One region of the Streptomyces sp. NBC_01450 genome, then DNA from elsewhere that is predicted to be linked to it. Evidence: riboswitches for the same ligand, from Rfam matches in the RefSeq annotation. Region 1 holds a riboswitch; each other region holds the start of a gene.
What was found. Region 1 has a riboswitch for cobalamin ahead of OG568_RS02415 (CbtB domain-containing protein). Riboswitches for the same ligand answer to the same signal wherever they lie in the genome.
Positions count from the first base shown of each region.

Region 2: another riboswitch for cobalamin. It lies ahead of OG568_RS41535 (ABC transporter substrate-binding protein); the one in region 1 lies ahead of OG568_RS02415 (CbtB domain-containing protein).
Region 3: another riboswitch for cobalamin. It lies ahead of OG568_RS37435 (cobalamin biosynthesis protein); the one in region 1 lies ahead of OG568_RS02415 (CbtB domain-containing protein).

Region 1 covers NZ_CP109480.1:517,358-523,501, reverse strand. Annotated here, with positions in the region: gene OG568_RS02440 (sugar ABC transporter substrate-binding protein) at 1-235, opposite strand, end outside; gene OG568_RS02435 (glycoside hydrolase family 127 protein) at 324-2,345, opposite strand; gene OG568_RS02430 (LacI family DNA-binding transcriptional regulator) at 2,598-3,617, shown strand; gene OG568_RS02425 (VOC family protein) at 3,828-4,199, shown strand; gene OG568_RS02420 (histidine phosphatase family protein) at 4,249-4,836, opposite strand; cobalamin riboswitch at 4,936-5,096, shown strand; gene OG568_RS02415 (CbtB domain-containing protein) at 5,133-5,354, shown strand; gene OG568_RS02410 (Ppx/GppA phosphatase family protein) at 5,517-6,144, opposite strand, start outside.
Region 2 covers NZ_CP109480.1:9,313,194-9,319,337, forward strand. Annotated here, with positions in the region: partial or broken gene OG568_RS41520 (dihydropteroate synthase) at 1-275, opposite strand, end outside; partial or broken gene OG568_RS41525 (5-methyltetrahydropteroyltriglutamate--homocysteine S-methyltransferase) at 315-701, opposite strand; partial or broken gene OG568_RS41530 (ImmA/IrrE family metallo-endopeptidase) at 986-1,885, shown strand; cobalamin riboswitch at 1,996-2,173, shown strand; gene OG568_RS41535 (ABC transporter substrate-binding protein) at 2,227-3,261, shown strand; gene OG568_RS41540 (FecCD family ABC transporter permease) at 3,258-4,271, shown strand; gene OG568_RS41545 (ABC transporter ATP-binding protein) at 4,268-5,089, shown strand; gene OG568_RS41550 ((2Fe-2S) ferredoxin domain-containing protein) at 5,136-5,459, shown strand; gene OG568_RS41555 (hypothetical protein) at 5,456-5,641, opposite strand.
Region 3 covers NZ_CP109480.1:8,429,227-8,435,370, forward strand. Annotated here, with positions in the region: gene cobN (cobaltochelatase subunit CobN) at 1-1,632, opposite strand, end outside; gene OG568_RS37430 (cobyric acid synthase) at 1,629-3,161, opposite strand; gene OG568_RS37435 (cobalamin biosynthesis protein) at 3,158-4,114, opposite strand; cobalamin riboswitch at 4,216-4,356, opposite strand; gene OG568_RS37440 (hypothetical protein) at 4,468-4,692, opposite strand; gene OG568_RS37445 (inorganic phosphate transporter) at 4,705-5,958, opposite strand.

The sequences.
Region 1 (6,144 bases):
TGGTGTCGTAGCCGGTGCGCTTGATCTTGACGCCCGCCGTGGTACCGCACTGGGCGACGCGCTTGCCCCAGTCCGAGGAGGTGTCGAACTGCGGGTACGGGTCCCAGAAGGTGTACGTCGCCGACTTGCCGGAGGAGGCGGAGGAACCCGAACCACCGCCCCCGCAGGCCGCGACGGAGGCGAGGGTGCCGACGGCGACACAGGTGGCGAGGAGGGTTCTGCGGGTGTTTCGCATTGCGGTGACCTCGTTGTCATGAGTGGTCATGCGGGGTGACGGGGCTGACGGGGGTGACAGAGGTGACGGGGTGCGCAGGGGGCCGGAATCAGGAGGTGGGCAGCCAGACGCGCATGCTGCCGTCCCGCCGGTTGGCCCAGGCGTAGTAGGGGATCGCGGTGAGTTCGACGGGCGCGCCCGAGGGCACGCGGTCAGGGGCGGCGTCGGCGGAGCGGTAGGGCCACCAGCCGACGTCCGGGACCGGGCGCCGATGCCCCGTGGCGACCACGGTGGTCACACCGCCGAGCAGATCCGGCCGTTGCTTCACGGCGAGGGGGTGCGCCGTGTCGATGACGACGTCGTCCAGACCGCCCCCGGGGTGGTCCACCTGCTCCAGGCAGTACACGAGCGGGCCCCGCTCGATCGCCACACAGCCGCGGACCGCGTCGACCCGGGGGTCGGCCGCGGTGAGGCGGGGCTCCAGGCCGAGTTCGAGGACGACCCGGTCGCCCGGTGCCCAGGTGCGTTCCAGGCGCAGCCAGCCGTCGGCGACGGGGGCGTCGTTCTGGTCGTACGTCCGGTCGCCGCACCGGACGCGGTACTCGTGGCACCACTGCGGGACGCGCAGGGACAGCGTCCAGGGCCGCTCCCGCGGGGTCTCCTCGACGGTCAGGGACACCGCGCCGTGCCAGGGGTAGTCGGTCTCGGCGGCCACGGTGACGGGCGTGCCGGCGAGGTCACCCCGGTAGTGGCCGCTGACGTACTGGTGGATCTGCAGGCCCTGGCCCCCGGCGTCGGTCGAGGACAGGTAGTGCTCGAGTCCGGCCAGGAGTCGCATCACGTTCGGGGGGCAGCAGGCGCAGCGGAACCAGCGGGTGCGGCGGGCCGACTGATCGCCACCCAGATCCGTGTGGCCGTCGCGGACCTGGAGCGGATTGACGTACAACCAGCTCTCGCCGTCCAGCGAGACACCGGCGAGGAACCCGTTGTAGAGAGTGCGCTCGATCAGGTCGCTGTAGCGGGCCTCGCCGGTGAGCAGGGCCATGCGCCAGCTCCACTGGATCGAGGCGATGGCGGCGCAGGTCTCGCAGTAGGCACGTTCGTTGGGCAGCTCGAACGGGTCGCCGAAGTCCTCCTTGTCGTGGTGCGCCCCGAGACCACCGGTCAGATGGGTCTTGGTCGTGGTCATCGCCCGCCACAACCGCTCGGCGGCGGAGCGCAGTTCGGCGTCGCCCGTCTCGGTGGCCACGTCCGTCGCGCCCGCCAGCAGATACAACTGGCGCACGGCGTGCCCTTCGACGGTGACCGCCTCGCGCAGCGGCACGCGGTCCTGGCAGTACGCCTCGCCGCCGAGCAGGCCGTGGCCGTAACGGTCGACGAAGTAGCCGGCGAGATCCAGATAGCGCCGCTCACCGGTCTCCCGGTACAGCTCGACCAGGGCGGTCTCCACCTCGGGGTGGCCGTCGATGCCGTCGATCGGCCGGCCACTGCCGGGAAGGCCGAAGACGGAGTCGATGTGGTCGGCGAAACGGCTTGCCACGGCGAGAAGTTCATCGCGCCCGGTCGCCCGGTGATGGGCCACCGCCGCCTGGATCAGATGGCCCGCGCAGTACAACTCGTGGCCCCAGCGCAGGTCCTGGTAGCGCTCGCCGTTCCGGCGGACCTGGAACCAGGTGTTGAGGTAGCCGTCGGACTGTTGCGCGCCGGCGACCAGAGCGATGATCCGATCCACGTCGGCGGCGAGCTCACGCAGGTCGGGGCTGCTGTCCTCACCGTCGGCCGACGGCCCGCTCTGGGCGAGCTGCCAGGCGGCGGCCTCCAGCCACTTGTAGACGTCGGTGTCGACGAAGGGGTACACGCCCTGGAACTCGCCCTGTGCCGTGCCCGCCGCCAGACGCAGGTTGTGCAGGTTTCCCGCGGACTCCAGCAGGGCGGGGCCCTGCGGGATCGAGGTGTGCGCGTTGACCTCACGGCGGTCGTGCCAGAAGCCGGTGCGCACCTCTGCGGCGGCGGGACGCAGCACGGCCTGGGCGTCCGGGCCGAGGCGGACCGGGCCCGCGGGGGCGGCGCCCTCTGCGGGGGAAGCCGAGAGGCCGGTGGGGGAGGGCAGGGCGGAGTCTGTGCGGGGCATGGTTCTCCGGGGAGGTGGTGGCGGGGAGGGGATCGGCATGCGGGGCAGGGCGCGACGGCCCCCGTGCACGAAAGGCGGGAGGTTCTCGGAACTCGTTTGAGCAACCGTTTTTCCTGTCGAGAAGTAGAGGGCAGAGGGGTAGTCGGGTCAAGGGTCACGGCAAGAGATTTTTCTGTTGCCCGGTGGCTGGTACTCACCCCGGGGAGGCTGCGACGATGGACGGGTCGTTGCCATCCAGGAAAAGGTTTGCTCGTGACCGCTGCTCCAGATTCCCGCTCCGCCGGCCCGGCGAAGCTCGCCGACGTCGCCGCCCTGGCGGGCGTCAGCGTGGGTACGGCGTCGAAGGCGCTGAACGGCGGCGGGCGGATGCGCCCCGAAACCCGTCAGCGGGTCCTCGACGCCGTGGACGCACTCGGGTTCCGGCCCAACCAGCACGCGCAGAGCCTGCACACCGGGCGGAGCTGGACGGTCGGGCTGATGACGACCGACGGCATCGGCCGCTTCAGCACCCCCGTACTGCTCGGCGCCGAGGACGCGCTCGGGGCCGGCAAGATCTCCGTGCTGCTGTGCGACACCCGCGGCGACGCGATCCGGGAACAGCATCACTTGCGCAACCTCATGGACCGCCGTGTGGACGGCATCATCGTCACCGGCCGCCGTACGGACCCCCGCCCGCCCCTGAACGGCATCGAGGCCGTCCCCATCGTCTACGCGCTCTCGCCGTCCTCCGACCCGGCCGACACCTCGGTGGTCTCCGACGACCGGGGCGGGGCCGTACTGGCAGTCGAGCACCTGCTGGCCACGGGCCGCACGCGCATCGCGCACATCACCGGCCCGGTACACCACGCGGCCGCCCGCGACCGGGCCCGGCACGCGGTGGAGCATCTGGAGCGGGCCTCCCTCGAACTCGCGACCGGGCGGGTCCACCACGGGGAGTGGAGCGAGGCATGGGGGCGCCGCGCCGCCGACGCGGTGCTGCGCACGGCACCGGACACGGACGCCTTCTTCTGCGGCAACGACCAGATCGCCCGGGGCGTGGCGGACGCGCTGCGCGAGCGGGGGGTCGACGTGCCCGGTGACATCGCGGTCGTCGGTTACGACAACTGGGACACGATGGCCCTGGCCAGCAGGCCGCCCCTCACCACGATCGACATGGACCTCGCCGAGATCGGCCGGATCGCCGCCCTGCGACTCCTCGAAGCCATCGACGCCGACCCGGCGCCGGGGGTGCACACCGTCCCCTGCCGACTGATCGTCCGCGAGTCCAGCTGAGCGTTCCGGGAGGGGGATCGGCGCATCCACGGCGGGCGGATGGCGTGGGCGTCGAGGTGGCGCGAGGCTCGGCCGAGGAGCAGCGGCCCCGCCCTCGCACGGCGGCCCGCGACAACGCGGCCGCGGCGCCCGGCCCCCTTGCCGCGCTCGGCGTTGTCCGCACCGGCGAGCGGGACGACCGCCACGCGTTCGCAGGGCACACTGGCCGGTATGCCTGTCTCGCTGCATCACATCGTCATCGACGCGCACGACCTGCCTGCCCTGGCCCGGTTCTGGGCCGAGGTACTGGGCTGGCGGATTCTGTCCGAGCGGGAGCGGGAGGTGGTGATCGGGCCGGACGAGACCGCGCCGGTGGGCATCTGCTTCATGCCGGTGACGGACCGAAAGGTCGTGAAGAACCGCCTGCACCTCGATCTGACGTCCGCCGCCGAGGACCGGGAGACCGAGATCGAACGCATCCTCGCGCTGGGCGCCCGCCGGGCGGACGTAGGGCAGAGCGGCAGTGAGTCGTGGACCGTGTTCGCCGATCCGGAGGGGAACGAGTTCTGCGTGGTCCGCCCGAAGGAGACCCTCATCAACTAGGGCCCGTCTGACAATTCCCGTCGTCGGAATGCCCGCGGTCGGCGCCTGCTCAGTGAGTGGTGCCTTCGGCGTGGCCGAGCGGTCTTCCGAACGTCACGTTCCAGCGTCCGGCACGCCCGCTGAACTCGACGGCGTTCAGTGGCGGTACGTCGATCCGCCAGAAGGCGGACTCCGGTGCTCCGAGGGCCCGCACGGCCGCGGCTCGTACGACTTCCGGCTCGACCACGGCGACGGTCCGGCCCGAGAGCTGCGCGACCTCATCCAGCCAGACCGTGACCCGCTCGCAGAGGTGGAGCACCGACTCGCCCCCGTGTGGGGCGGCCGTGGGGTCGGCCAGCCAGAGCGCGACGGCGTCCGGTGCTTCGGCGCTGACGTCGGCCAGCGTACGGCCCCGCCAACCGCCCACATCGAGTCCCGTCGGCGCGGTCTCGACCGTGTCGTCGAACCCCAACGCCGAGGCGGTCTCCCGGCATCGCGGGGTGGGGGAGACGAGTGTCCGTTCGGCTGCCCTGAGCGAGCCGGCGGCCGATCGCGCACGCGCGGTGCCGGTCGCGTCGAGCGGGCTTCCGTCGTCGAAGCGTGCCTCCCGCAGCGCCGCACTGATCGCGGGTGAGATCATCATCAATCGGCTGGTCATTCGCCCACTCTCATGTCCGACTTCCCTGTCCGTCCGGGGAGTTCGCAGCCCGCGCAGAGCATAGGGCGCATTCCCCGCCACCTTGTGCGCCCTTGGCCGCGCCTCCGCTTCGCGGTACGTTCTCGTCGACATCGACGACGGTCGGCGGAAGCCGGTGAGATTCCGGCACGGTCGCGCCACTGTAAACCGAGTGCCCATGCCTCCTCTTGGCGGCCTGAGAACCGGGCAAGTCAGACCCGCGCCAGTCGTCCTGTGCACCACCGAGACGGGACGCGAGTTCCCCAGGAGGTTCTGCCTTGGCACAGTCCGCTGTTCAGCCGGCCACCACCCCCACCGCCGTACCGGCCAAGCTGCCGATCGCCGCGATCGTCCCCTGGGCGGTCTTCTTCGGCATCCTGATGCTGGTCCTGCTCTACTTCGTCGGCGCCGAGCAGGGCGCCACCTCCCTCGTGTCCGGCGAGAACGTCCACGAGTGGGTCCACGACGCCCGCCACCTGCTCGGCTTTCCCTGCCACTGACGGCGACGAGGAAACGTCCTGAAGCACCCGCCAGCCCGTTAGCCCCCCAAGCTGCCGTCCGTCGGCGGCCCCGACACGACTACGGCCCCGATCGCCATGGTGATCGGGGCCGTTGCGTCTGTCCCCTCTTGTGAGGGAAACCCGCACGGTCGGCCGCGCTGCTCATGCCGAGCGCGGGTGATCGGGCGTGTCGTGGAGGGCGGCGAGGTGCTCGAGCAGCAGGCCTTCACGAGTGGACCAAGGGCAGACCTCGACCGCCTTGGCCTCGCAGGCCTCCATGAGGGCCTCGGCCACCAGGGCTCCGGCCAGGGACTGTTCGGCACGGTGCCGGGAGATGCCAGGGAGCTTGGCGCGGCGGACCGGATTCGCGGCCGCCAGTACCGGGACGCACGCACGCAACTGGGCCAGGCCCAGCTTCCGTTGCGAGCGGTGTGCCTTGCCTCTGGCGGCGGCGAGCCGGGCGAGCTGCTCGAACGTCTTGGAGCAGGCCAGCACGCGTGTCCCCGGTTCCGCCCGAGGCAGGTCGGGGACGGCTTCCAGCTTTCGACGCAGATACCGACGGATCTCGTTGAGCCCCTGTTTCGACGGGGCGATGCCGCCGGGCAGCCAGTCACGGGTGATTCTGCGGGCGCCCAGGGGCAGGGAGTGGACGCTGTGCGGCTGGTCTCCGGTACCCGAGGCGATCTCCACGGTGCCGCCGCCGACGTCGAGGACCAGCAGGCGCCCGGCCGTCGGGCCCGCCCACTGGCGGGCCGCCACATAGGCGAGCCGCGCTTCTTCTTCGCCGTCC
Region 2 (6,144 bases), 8.8 Mb from region 1:
AGCGTCCGCAGGAACGACTTCCGGGAGGGGGAGATGAGCACCGGTACGTCGAAGCGGGCTTTCAGCCGTTCGAGACCGGCCGGAGTCCTCAGCGACGGTTCGGGGCCGCCGCCCAGGAAGTAGCCCAGTCCCGGGTCTATGACCAACCTGTCGTGACTGATGCCGGCCGCCTCCCAAGCGGCCAGGCGCTCGTCGAAGAACTCCTCGATTCCTCCGCACACTCCCGTGGGATCCGTCAGCACCTTGGTGGCGGGGCGTGACGCTGTACGGGGGAGGACGGCAGGTGCTTCCTCCCCCGGCCGGTGGGGCCTGCGTCAGGACGCGGAGAGTTCCTCACGGACCGCGCGGGCGGCGCCGACCAGGTTCTCCAGCGAGGCGCGGGTCTCGGGCCAGCCGCGGGTCTTCAGGCCGCAGTCGGGGTTGACCCACAGCCGTTCGGCCGGGATGGCCTTCAGCCCGATGCGCAGCAGTTCGGCGGCCTCGTCCGCGCTCGGCACCCGCGGGGAGTGGATGTCGTAGACGCCGGGTCCGGCCTCGCGCGGGTAGCCGTGGTCGGCGAGTTCGCGGGCGACCTGCATGTGCGAGCGGGCGGCTTCCAGGCTGATGACGTCGGCGTCGAGGTCGTCGATGGCCCGGACGATGTCGCCGAACTCGGCGTAGCACATGTGGGTGTGGATCTGGGTGTCCGGACGTACTCCGCTATCCCGTCCCTGGGCGGAATTGAGCAATGCTGCCGTGCAGGCGGGCATCACGGCCGTGTTCTCCGACGTCAGGGCATGAATCGCGCCCGGTGTTGTGCTCCTGCTGCCGAAGGTCCGGAGGGCCGCACTGAAACTCTGACACTGGCACTGAGTGCCATCAAGCATGGATGTCTGCTGACTTCTGCGAATCTTCACAGCGCCTTTTGCCAAGTTCGCGAAGGGGGCGGCGGGTCGTTCGTCGCCTACGCTGACGATCGTCCGTCCCCGGCGACGTGAGGAGCGCGGTGAGCAAGATCTACGCGGGAGCACGGCTGCGGCGGCTGCGCGAGGAACGCCGGATGAGCCAGGCCGAGCTGGCCCGAGTCCTCGGCATCTCGCCCAGTTATCTGAACCAGATGGAGCACGACTCCCGCCCGCTCACCGTGCCGGTCCTGCTCAGGCTCACCGAGACCTTCGGCGTCGACCCGGCCTTCTTTTCGGAGCGTGACACGAGCAGGCTGGTGGCTGATCTGCGCGAGGCATTGGTCGGCGAACTCGCCGAGGCCCGGGTGTCACCGTCCGACCTCACGGACCTCGCCGCGCGCATGCCCGGCGTTGCCCAGGTCCTGCTCGATCTCGGCCGCCGCAACCAGCTCCTGGCCGAACGGCTCGCCGGTACGGCCGACGGTCGGGACGCCGGGCGGGAGGCCTCCCGCTCGCCGCACGAGGAGATCCGCGACTTCTTCTACCGCCGCCAGAACTACCTGCACGACACCGACCTCGCGGCGGAACGGCTGGCCGAGGAGATCGGCGTCCGCCCGGGCGAGGTCGCAAGGGCCCTCGGCGCGCGCCTCACCGATCGGCATGGTGTGCGACTGGCGGCCGAGACCGGCGAGCGCCTGCACCACTACGACGAGCCGAGCCGGACCCTGTTCCTGTCCACACGCCTGCGTCCCGGCCAGCGCGCGTTCCGCATGGCCACTCAGCTCGCCCTGCTCGAATACGGCGACGAACTGGACCGTCAGGCCGGCGAGGACTTCCCGCCCGGTTCCTCCGTCCGTGACCTGGCCCGCATCGGCATCGCCCACTACTTCGCGGCGGCGCTGATTCTGCCGTACACCGCCTGCCACTCGGCCGCAGAAGAGGAACGCTACGACATCGAACGCCTCACCGACCGCTACGGCCTCGGCTACGAGACCGTCTGCCCCCAGAGCGCAGCACCGCCACTCGGCCAGTCCCTGCGGATCGACGAGAACACCAGCACGTTCGTCCCGTATCCAGTGACCGATCGCACGAACTGACCTTACGACGGGCTTGATAGCCTCATCAGGCCAGTCGAGCCACACCCGAGGCCAGGGAATCCGGTGCGAATCCGGAACTGACGCGCAGCGGTGAGGGGGACGGGCGGGGCACAGAACGCCACTGGGAGACCGGGAAGGCGCCCTGTCCGGACGAACCCGAGTCCGAATACCTGCTGGCACCTTCGCGCCCCGCGCGGAGGGACGTCCGTAGGCCAGGCTCCGCGTACGAGCCCCGACCCCGAGGCATGCCCGTGCTCCGCACCCCCGCACTTCTCCTCGCGTCCGCCCTGCTGCTCACCGCCTGTGGCGGCTCGAAGAGCGGCACCGATGACCCCGGGAAGTCCGCCGCCGCGGGCTACCCAGTGACCATCGACAACTGCGGCCACAAGGTCACCTTGAAGTCGGCCCCGAAGCGGGCCGTCTCCCTGAACCAGGGCACCACGGAGATCCTGCTCTCCCTCGGTCTCGCCGAACGCATGGCCGGCACAGCGACCTGGACCGACCCGGTGATGAAGAGGCTGGGGAAGGCCAACGCGTCCGTGCCACGGCTCGCGGACGACGCGCCCTCCTTCGAGAGGGTCCTGGACGCCGAACCCGACTTCGTCACCGCGTCGTTCGTCTCCACCCTCGGCAAGGGTGGCGTAGCCACTCGGTCGCAGTTCGAGGAGCTGGGCGTTCCGACGTACGTCTCGCCCTCCGACTGTTCGGCGGGCAAGGACAACGACGACGGTGGCGACGGATCGCGAAGCACATCGCTCACGCTCGACGTCATGTACGACGAAATACGTGACCTGGCACGGGCGTTCGGCATCGAGCAACGCGGCGAGAAACTCGTCGCCGAGCTGCAGCAGCGGGTGCGCGAAGCCACCGCCGGGCTGCACGCCTCCGGCGTCTCCCTCATGTACTGGTTCGCCAACTCCCAGTCGCCCTACTTGGCCGGCTGCTGTGGCGCGCCGGGCGCCATCACCCGCGCGGTCGGCGCGAAGAACGCCTTCGCCGACACCCACGACGAGTGGCCCCAGATCAGCTGGGAGACCGTCGCCGACCGCGACCCCGGCGTCATCGTGATCGGCGACCTGACCCGCAAGCAGCAGACCGCGGAGACTGCGCAGGCCAAGATCCATTTCCTGGAGACCAACCCCGTCACCCGCAACCTGACCGCGGTGAAGAAGAAGCGGTACGTCCTGCTCAGCGGGCAGGCGATGAACCCGTCCATCCGTACGGTCGAAGGGATCGAGAAGGTCGCCGCCGGGCTGCGGGACTTCGGGCTCGCCAAGTGAGCACCCGTCTCCTGCTGATGACCGGCGGCGGACTGGTCGCGTTGCTCACGTCGGTCGCCGTCGCCGTGACGATCGGGCCCGCCGACATCTCCACGGGCGACGTGTGGGCGTCCGTCGCGGCCCATCTGGGCTTCGGGGACAGCACGTTGGCACCGCTGCGCGACGGCATCGTGTGGAACCTGCGTATGCCCCGGACCCTGCTCGCCGCCGTGTGCGGGGCAGGGCTCGCCGTGTGCGGGGCCGTCATGCAGTCGCTGCTGCGCAACCCGCTGGCCGATCCGTTCGTGCTCGGGGTGTCCTCCGGTGCGTCCACGGGAGCAGTCGCCGTGGTCGTGCTGGGGGTGGGCGGGGGAGTCGTGTCTCTGTCGGCGGGCGCCTTCCTCGGCGCGCTGCTCTCCTTCGTGCTGGTGCTGCTGCTCAGCCACATCCTCGGCGACAGTGTCGACCGTGTGGTGCTGTCCGGGGTCGCGGCCATGCAACTGTTCTCCGCGCTGACCTCGTTCATCGTGCTGACCTCCGCCGACGCTGAGACCACCCGGGGAGTGCTGTTCTGGATGCTGGGTTCCCTCACGGGCGCCGACTGGGACCAGGTGCTGCTCTGCACGGTCGCCTTGGCCGTCGTCCTCCTGGTCTGTCTCGGCCACGCCCGTACCCTGGACGCGTTTGCCTTCGGAGAGGAGACCGCCGCCTCACTCGGAGTCCGCGTCGCCCGCACCCGGCTGATCCTGCTGTGCGTGACCGCGCTGCTCACCGCAGCCCTGGTCAGCTGTGCCGGAGCCATCGGCTTCGTCGGCCTGGTCCTGCCCCACGCGACCCGAGCCCTCACCGGTTCCGGGCACGCCCGCCTCCTGCCAGTCACGGCGCTGACCGGAGCGGTCTTCATGGTGTGGGTGGACACCGTCGCCCGTACCGTCCTCGACCCCCAGGAGGTCCCGGTGGGCGTGGTGACGTCCCTGATCGGTGTGCCGGCGTTCGTAGCCGTGCTCTACCGCGGACGGAGAAGAGTATGACCAGCCTGCACGCGGACCGCGTCGTCCGGCGCATCGCCGACAAGGCGCTCGTCGACGGCGTCACCCTCACACTGAGGCCCGGCGAGACCGTCGGCCTGCTCGGCCCCAACGGCTCAGGGAAATCAACACTGTTGAGACTCCTCGCCGGGACCCTCGCACCCACTGCCGGGGTCGTCACCCTGGACGGACACCCGCTGCCGGAGGTCGGCCGCCGGGCCACGGCCCGTCGCATCGCCACCGTGGAGCAGCACGCCCACACCCAAACCGAACTGACCGTCCAAGACGTCGTCGCCCTGGGCCGCATCCCCCACCGCCGAGCATGGATACCGCCCACGGCCGCCGACACCGAGGCCGTCACCGAAGCCCTGGCACGCACAGGACTGACCGAACTCGCCGGTCAGTCCTGGCACACCCTGTCCGGCGGCGAACGCCAGCGCACCCAGATCGCCCGCGCCCTCGCCCAGGAACCCCGCGAACTCCTCCTCGACGAACCCACCAACCACCTCGACATCCAGTACCAGCTCGACCTGCTGGATCTCGTCGCGAGCCTGCCGGTCACCACAGTGGTCGCCCTCCACGACCTCAACCTCGCCGCGATGTACTGCGACCGCGTGCTCGTCCTGCGTGACGGCCGCGCCGTCGCGGAAGGCACCCCGGCCGAGGTCCTCACCCCCGCACTCATCGAGCAGGTCTACGGCGTCCGCGCCGAAGTCACCCACGACCCCGGCCACCCCGTGATCCGCTTCCTGCGGCCGGCCGCCCAGGATGGATCTTTCCGGAAGAGGAGCACGACGAGTGACGTCTCGGCAGCGACCTGAGGAAGGCCGCACAGAGCACACCCCAGCCGAACCGGCACCGTGTCGCATGGTGGTCTGCCGGGACTGCTGCTGCGGAAGCCCGAAGGTGATTGGAGTCGATCACGCTCAGCAGACCGCGCGCTTGGCAGAGTCCGCCCCCGTACGTATCTCGGCCTGCCTCGACGTATGCGAACACGCCAACGTGATCGTCGTTCAGCCCTCCGCCGCCGGGCGCGCCGCCGGCGCCCGCCCGGTCTGGCTCGGCCTCGTCAACGACCCCGATGCCACCGAGGACATCGCCGCCTGGGTACAGGCCGGCGGCCCTGGCATCGCCCCCTGCCCCGACATCCTCGACTTCTACGTCTTCACCCCGCCCCGAAGGGCGCGCTAGGCAGCCTGTTCGCAGGGCCCGTCCTCATCGGTGCCCTCGCCGGCCTCACCACCCTGTCCACCGCACTGCCGCTGCCCGCCGTACTCGTCGCCGCCCTGTCCCACCGCGCCCTGGAGAAGCCCACCCTTGACCCTCAGCACCGCGACCACCGCCCCGACGCTGTAACGCCTTCTGGAGCGCACGCGAGGCATACGATGTCGGCCGGCTGAGCGATCTGGCGTTCTGGGCCCAGACCCTGGGCCGGCACCCCGGCCCGCGTCCTTGCCGTCCGTAAGCCCGACCCGGCCGCCTACCTGCAGGCCCTGGAAGCCACCGACGCCGGCGACCCACAACGCGTGCTGTTCACCGACGACCGGGCGACAACTGCCGCGCCGCCCGCTGTTGCCTTGAGAGTCAGGTGAGCAAGGGGGGCTGGTGGACGCGAAGTGGGAGAATTTGGCGGCGCGGGCCCTCTTGCAGACGGCAACGGGAGACAACCGGGCCACGGTCTTGAGTCGTGGAGAGTCGGTGCTCGCCGGCAGACCGGTGGTAGCAGCTGAGGCTGTACGCACTGGACGAGCGGGAGTTGGTCGCCGCGCTGCTCCATCTCTCCGCGCAGGCGCTTTGTGGTGGTTCACCGTCGTGCCGCCGGAGCGGACGCGGACGCGCGGGGAGGAAAGGTATGGCTGAGGACGAGGACGCAGCG
Region 3 (6,144 bases), 7.9 Mb from region 1:
GTCGTTGACGATGAAGGGGTAGATGAGCGGGAGCTCGCCGAGGACGGCGTCCGGCGCGCAGCCGCCGCTGAGCCCGAGGCCCTTGCCCGGCAGCCACTCCATCGTGCCGTGCTTGCCCATGTGCACGACGGCGTCCGCGCCGAAGCTGTTTTCGAGCCAGCGGTATGCCGCCATGTAGTGGTGCGACGGCGGCATGTCCGGGTCGTGGTAGATCGCGATCGGGTTCTCACCGAAGCCGCGCGGCGGCTGGATCATCACGACGACGTTCCCGAACTGGAGGGACGCCAGGACGATGTCGTCGCCGTCCACGTACAGGCTGCCCGGCGGCTCGCCCCACGCCTCCAGCATCCCGCCCCGCAGGTCCGGGTCGAGTTTGTCGAACCACGCCCGGTAGTCGGCGAGCGGCACACGCGCGGGGGCGGCGGCGAGCTGCTCCTCGGTGAGCCATTCGACGTCGTGGCCACCGGCGTTGATGAGCCGGTGGATCAACTCGTCGCCGTTGTCGGGGTGCCCTTCGACGGCGTACCCGGCGTCCCGCAGCGCGTCGAGCACCCGTACCGCCGAGGCGGGTGTGTCCAGGCCGACCGCGTTGCCGACCCGGGAGTGCTTGGTCGGGTAGGCGGTGAAGACGAGCGCGAGCTTCTTGTCGGCGTTCGGCTTGTGCTTCAACCGGGCGTGCCGTACGGCGATTCCGGCGACCCGCGCGGCGCGCTCGGGGTCGGCGACGTAGACCGGGACGTCGTCGGGACCCTGCTCCTTGAAGGAGAAGGGGACGGTGATCAGGCGGCCGTCGAACTCGGGGATCGCGACCTGCATCGCCGCGTCCATGGGGGAGAGGGCGGCGTCCGAGGCGTCCCAGGCACTCCTGGACGAGGTCAGGCAGAGTCCTTGCAGCACGGGGACGTTCAGGTCGGCGAGCGCGCCGATGTCCCAGGCCTCCTCGTCGCCGCCCGCGGAGGCCTCCGAGGCGTGCGTGCCGCCCGCCGCGAGCACGGTGGCGACCAGCGTGTCGGCCTTGCCGAGGATCTCGTACAGGCCCGCGTCGGCGCCGCGCAGCGAACCGCAGTACACGGCCAGCGCGTTGGCGCCGCGCGCCTCGATCGCGTCGCACAGCGTGTCCACGAACGCGGTGTTGCCGGACAGCTGGTGGGCCCGGTAGAAGAGCACGCCGACGGTCGGGCGGCCCTCGACGAACGCGCGCTCGCCGTGGACGCCGTACTCCGGCATCTTCCGGGGCTCCTCGAAGCCCTCACCCGTGAGCAGCACGGTGTCGGAGAGGAACCGGGCCAGTTCGGTGAGGTTGTCCGGGCCGCCCTGGACCAGGTAGCGCAGCGCCTCGGCGACGACACCGGCGGGCACCGACGACTCGGCCATCAGTTCGGCGTCGGGCACGGACTCCCCGCCCAGCAGCACGGTGGGGATGCCCGAGGCCTTCAGCTTCCGCAGCCCCTCCTCCCAGGCGCGCTTGCCGCCGAGGAGTCGTACGACGGCGATGTCCGCGCCCTCGACGAGAGAGGGGAGTTCGCCCTCGACGTCCACCCGGGTCGGGTTGCCGATGCGGTACGCGGCGCCGGAGGCACGTGCCGCCAGCAGATCGGTGTCGGCGGTCGACAACAACAACACTGTGCTCATGCGGGCGCTCCCGGTGGAATGAAAGGCAGTCCTTGCGGCGCGCCCGACTCGATGAGCCGCCACAGCGCGTCCGTGTCCGCGTGTTCCTCGATCAGATCGCCGAGCCGGTCCAGCTGCTCCTCGCGCAGCGCGGCGAACGACGTGTCGGCGGCCGGCACGAATCGGCGGCCCGCGGCGGCCGCCACCTCGCGCAGGAAGGCACGCCGGAAGCCGTCCGACTCCAGCGCCCCGTGCCAGTGCGTGCCCCAGACGGCACCGACCCGGCACCCGTCCAGACCGTGTCCGTCGTCATCGGAGATGAACGCGTCACCGCCCATGACTTCGGCGACACCGTGATGGATCTCGTACCCCTCGACGTGCTCGCCGAGGGCCTCCCCGACGGGCCGGGTCAGGGTCTTCTCGCGTGCGAACCGCACGCGGACGGGGAGGAGTCCGAGCCCGTCGACATGACCGGCGCGTGACTCGACCTCGTCCTGGATGTGCTCGCCGAGGATCTGGAAGCCACCGCAGATGCCCAGTACGGGCCGGCCTTCGGCGGCCGTGCGCACGACGGCGTCCGCGAGTCCACGCTCGCGCAGCCACTCCAGCGCCTTCACCGTCCCCCGGGTTCCGGGGACGACGACGAGGTCGGCGTCGGCCAGCTCCTCGGCCCGGTCCACGAACCGCACGACGACACCCGGTTCGGCGGCCAGCGCGTCCACGTCCGTGAAGTTGGACATGAGCGGGATCGCGCAGACGGCGACGCGCAGCACGTCCTCGCCGACGGGGGAGGTCACCCGGGACTCCCGGACCGCTCCCCGCAACGACACCCGCAGCCCGTCCTCCTCGTCGATGCCGAGGCCGTGCTGGAACGGCAGGACGCCGTACGTACGCCGCCCGGTGAGGCCGTGGAGCATGTCGAGTCCCGGCTCCAGCAGGGAGACCTCCCCTCTGAACTTGTTGACGAGGAACCCGGCGACGAACTCCTGGTCCTCGCGCGACAGCAGCGCGACCGTCCCGAAGAACGAGGCGAACACACCCCCGCGGTCGATGTCGCCGACGACGAGCACGGGCAGCCGCGCATTGCGCGCGATCCCCATGTTCACGATGTCGGTCCGCCGCAGATTGATCTCGGCAGGACTGCCGGCCCCCTCACAGATCACCGCGTCATACGTGCCCCGCAACTCGGCGAGGCAGTCCAGCACCGTGGTGAGAAGGGCTTCCTGCCGCCCGCCGTGGTAGCCACGGGCGGTCATCTCGCCCACGGGCTTTCCCATGAGGACGACCTGACTGCTGCGGTCGCTGCCCGGCTTGAGCAGCACGGGGTTCATGAGCGCGCTCGGCTCCACCCGGGCGGCCTGCGCCTGCATGGCCTGCGCGCGCCCTATCTCGGCGCCCTCGCGCGTCACGAACGAGTTCAGGGACATGTTCTGCGCCTTGAAGGGCGCGACCTTGACGCCCTGCCGCACCAGCCACCGGCAGATCCCGGCGGTCACGACGCTCTTGCCGGCGTCGGAGGTGGTCCCGGCGACGAGCAGCCCGCCGCTCATGACGTACGCCCCTTCCTGAGAAGCCTCTGTACGAGCAGCCGCCCGCCGGCACTCACGCCGAGGGCGAGCCAGCCGACGCGCCGTGACAGCCGTACGGCTCGTTCGATGTCGTCGACGTGCACGGCGCGCCCGGCGCCGTTGAGTTCGGGACGGTGCTCGACGCGCCCGCCGTAGGAGAGGGTGCCGCCCAGGCGCACCCCGAGCGCCCCCGCGAACGAGGCCTCCACGGGCCCGGCGTTGGGGCTCGGATGCTTGACGGCATCGACGCGCCAGGCCCTCGCGGCCCCGCGTGGGCTGTCACCCGCGAGGGCGGCGAGCACGGCGGTGAGACGTGCCCCCGGCCATCCGGCGACATCGTCGAGCCGCGCGGAGGCCCACCCGTACCGCCGGTACCTGGGGGACTTGTGACCGACCATGGCGTCAAGGGTGTTGACGGCCCGAAAGCCCACGAGCCCCGGGACTCCGCCCACGGCCCCCCACACCAGGGCGCCCACGACGGCGTCGGAGGTGTTCTCGGCGACGGACTCGACGACGGCGCGTGCGATGCCGTCGGCGTCCAGGGCCTGGGGATCCCGCCCGCACAGATGCGGCAGCCGCTCCCGGGCCGTCTCGATCTCCCCGTCCGCGAGGGCGTCACCGATGGCCCGGGCCTCCCGCCCGAGCGTGGTGCCCCCGACGACGGCCCAGGTGGCGGCGGCCGTCAGCGCGACGGACGCGGCACGTGAGGGGCGTACGGCACGGGACGCGACGGCGGCGAGTCCGGCGGCACCGCCCACACATACGGCGGTGTGCAGGGCGCCCCACCCACGGTGGTCCCGCCACAGCACCCGCTCCACGGCTCCCGCGGCCCGCCCGAACACGGCGACCGGATGCCCCCGGCGGGGATCGCCGAGCAGCAGATCGCCGAGGAGGCCGGCGGCGGCGCCGTACGCGAAGACGCGATCGGCACGCACGGGGTCAGCCGACCGTCAGGTCGGGTGGAACCGTCGCTCGCAGGGCACTTGGGCAGCCGCGCATGGCGTTATGTCCTCACTCAGGGTGTCCACGCCCTGGTTCGACGAGACCGGCGGGGAGAGTTCCTGGCTCCCGGGGAGTTACTTCCCCGGTCACAGTGGCGGGACCGCGCCGGATTCACACCGGCTTCCTCTTCTGTCGCCGTACTTGGCTCCGGCAGTCCACCACGGGTTGGAAGACCCGTCAACTTGCTGTTGACCTGCACGGGGAGAGTGTGCGAAGGCCCACATACAGGTGGGGTGCGGGACGGTGATCCGTCCCGCACCCCACTCGAAGTGGTGCCCGTTTTGGGTTACTTGCCGACGATCAGGAAGATGCCGTACGCCACCGCCGCGGCGCACGCCGCGAAGCAGACGTACGCGCCGGTGACCGCGAGGGTCGCGGAGCCGCCCTGGGCGGACGCGGACTCGCGCTTGGAGAGGCCGACGATGCCGAGGGTGAAGAGGCCGACGAGGCCGACGGTGGTCACGAGGCTGACTCCGAAGACGGAGCCGAGGGCTGCCCAGTCGATGTGCATGCTGTTCTGTCCTTACACCGTGGCCGGGCGGGTGGGCTCCGCGTCCGGGGACGGGATGGTGGTCTTCAGGTCGCCGGACAGGTCGCCGGTGACGGGGCCCGCGGGCGGCGGGGTGACGGCGGCCATCGCGGTGGTGACGACGCCCGCGGGCTCGGCGGCCCCGTAGTCGATGGCATTGACGTTGTCGACGGTGACCGGCTGGCGGCGGGAGAGCTTCCAGATGGTGCCGGCGCCGGCGACGAGCAGCGCCCCGGTGAGGACGATGCCCCACGTGCCCTGCTTGGTCAGGAACTCGGCGGAGGCACCGGCCAGGCCGGCGGCCGGCAGGGTCAGGCCCCAGGCGACGAACATCCGGGTCGCGGTCGACCAGCGGACCACACCGCCCTTGCGGCCGATGCCCGAGCCCATCACCGCGCCGGAACAGACCTGAGTGGTGGAGAGGGAGAAGCCGATGTGCGAGGAGGCCAGGATGGCCGTCGCGGCGCTGGTCTGGGCGGCGAAGCCCTGCGGCGGCGCGAGGTCCGTGAGGCCCTTGCCCATGGTGCGGATGATGCGCCAGCCGCCCAGGTAGGTACCGAGCGCGATGGCCGTACCGGCCGAGACGATGACCCACAGCGGGGGGTTCGAGCCCGGGGCTATGACGCCGCCGGTGACCAGCGCGAGGGTGATGATGCCCATCGTCTTCTGGGCGTCGTTCGTGCCGTGTGCCAGGGAGACCAGGCCGGCGGAGGCGATCTGGCCGGCGCGGTAGCCCTTGGCGGTCGCCTTCTCGTCGGCGCGGTTGCCGATCCGGTACGTCAGCCGGGTGGCCAGCATCGCGGCGAGTCCGGCCACGATGGGCGCGGCGACCGCGGGGATCAGCACCTTGGTGACGACGGTCGAGCCGTTCACCGACGACCAGCCGGCCGACATGACCGCGGCGCCGATCAGGCCGCCGAACAGTGCGTGGGAGGAGCTGGAGGGCAGACCCAGAAGCCAGGTCAGCAGATTCCAGAGGATGGCGCCGACGAGCGCCGCGAAGATCACCTGGACGCGAATGCCCTCTTCGTTGATGATCCCGCCGGAAATCGTCTTGGCGACCTCCACGGAGAGGAACGCGCCGACGAGGTTCAGCACGGCGGACATGGCCACCGCCGTCTTGGGCTTCAGAGCGCCGGTCGAGATGGTCGTCGCCATCGCGTTGGCAGTGTCGTGGAAACCGTTCGTGAAATCGAACACGAGAGCGGTGACGATCACGATTCCGAGGAGGAGCGTGATGTGTTCCATTTACCCAGGCTTCTGTTTGGCGTCAGTGGCAGGTGGACCGTAGGCAACCTGAGTGAACGGAAGATGAACTGGGGCGGGCGTTGGGGTGTATCAAACGGTGGACCGCCCCTCCGCTTGTAAGGGTCAGTGTGCGGGAGGGGCGGCCCGATGGTTTACCAGATGTTCGAACGGAGGCGGAATTTCGGG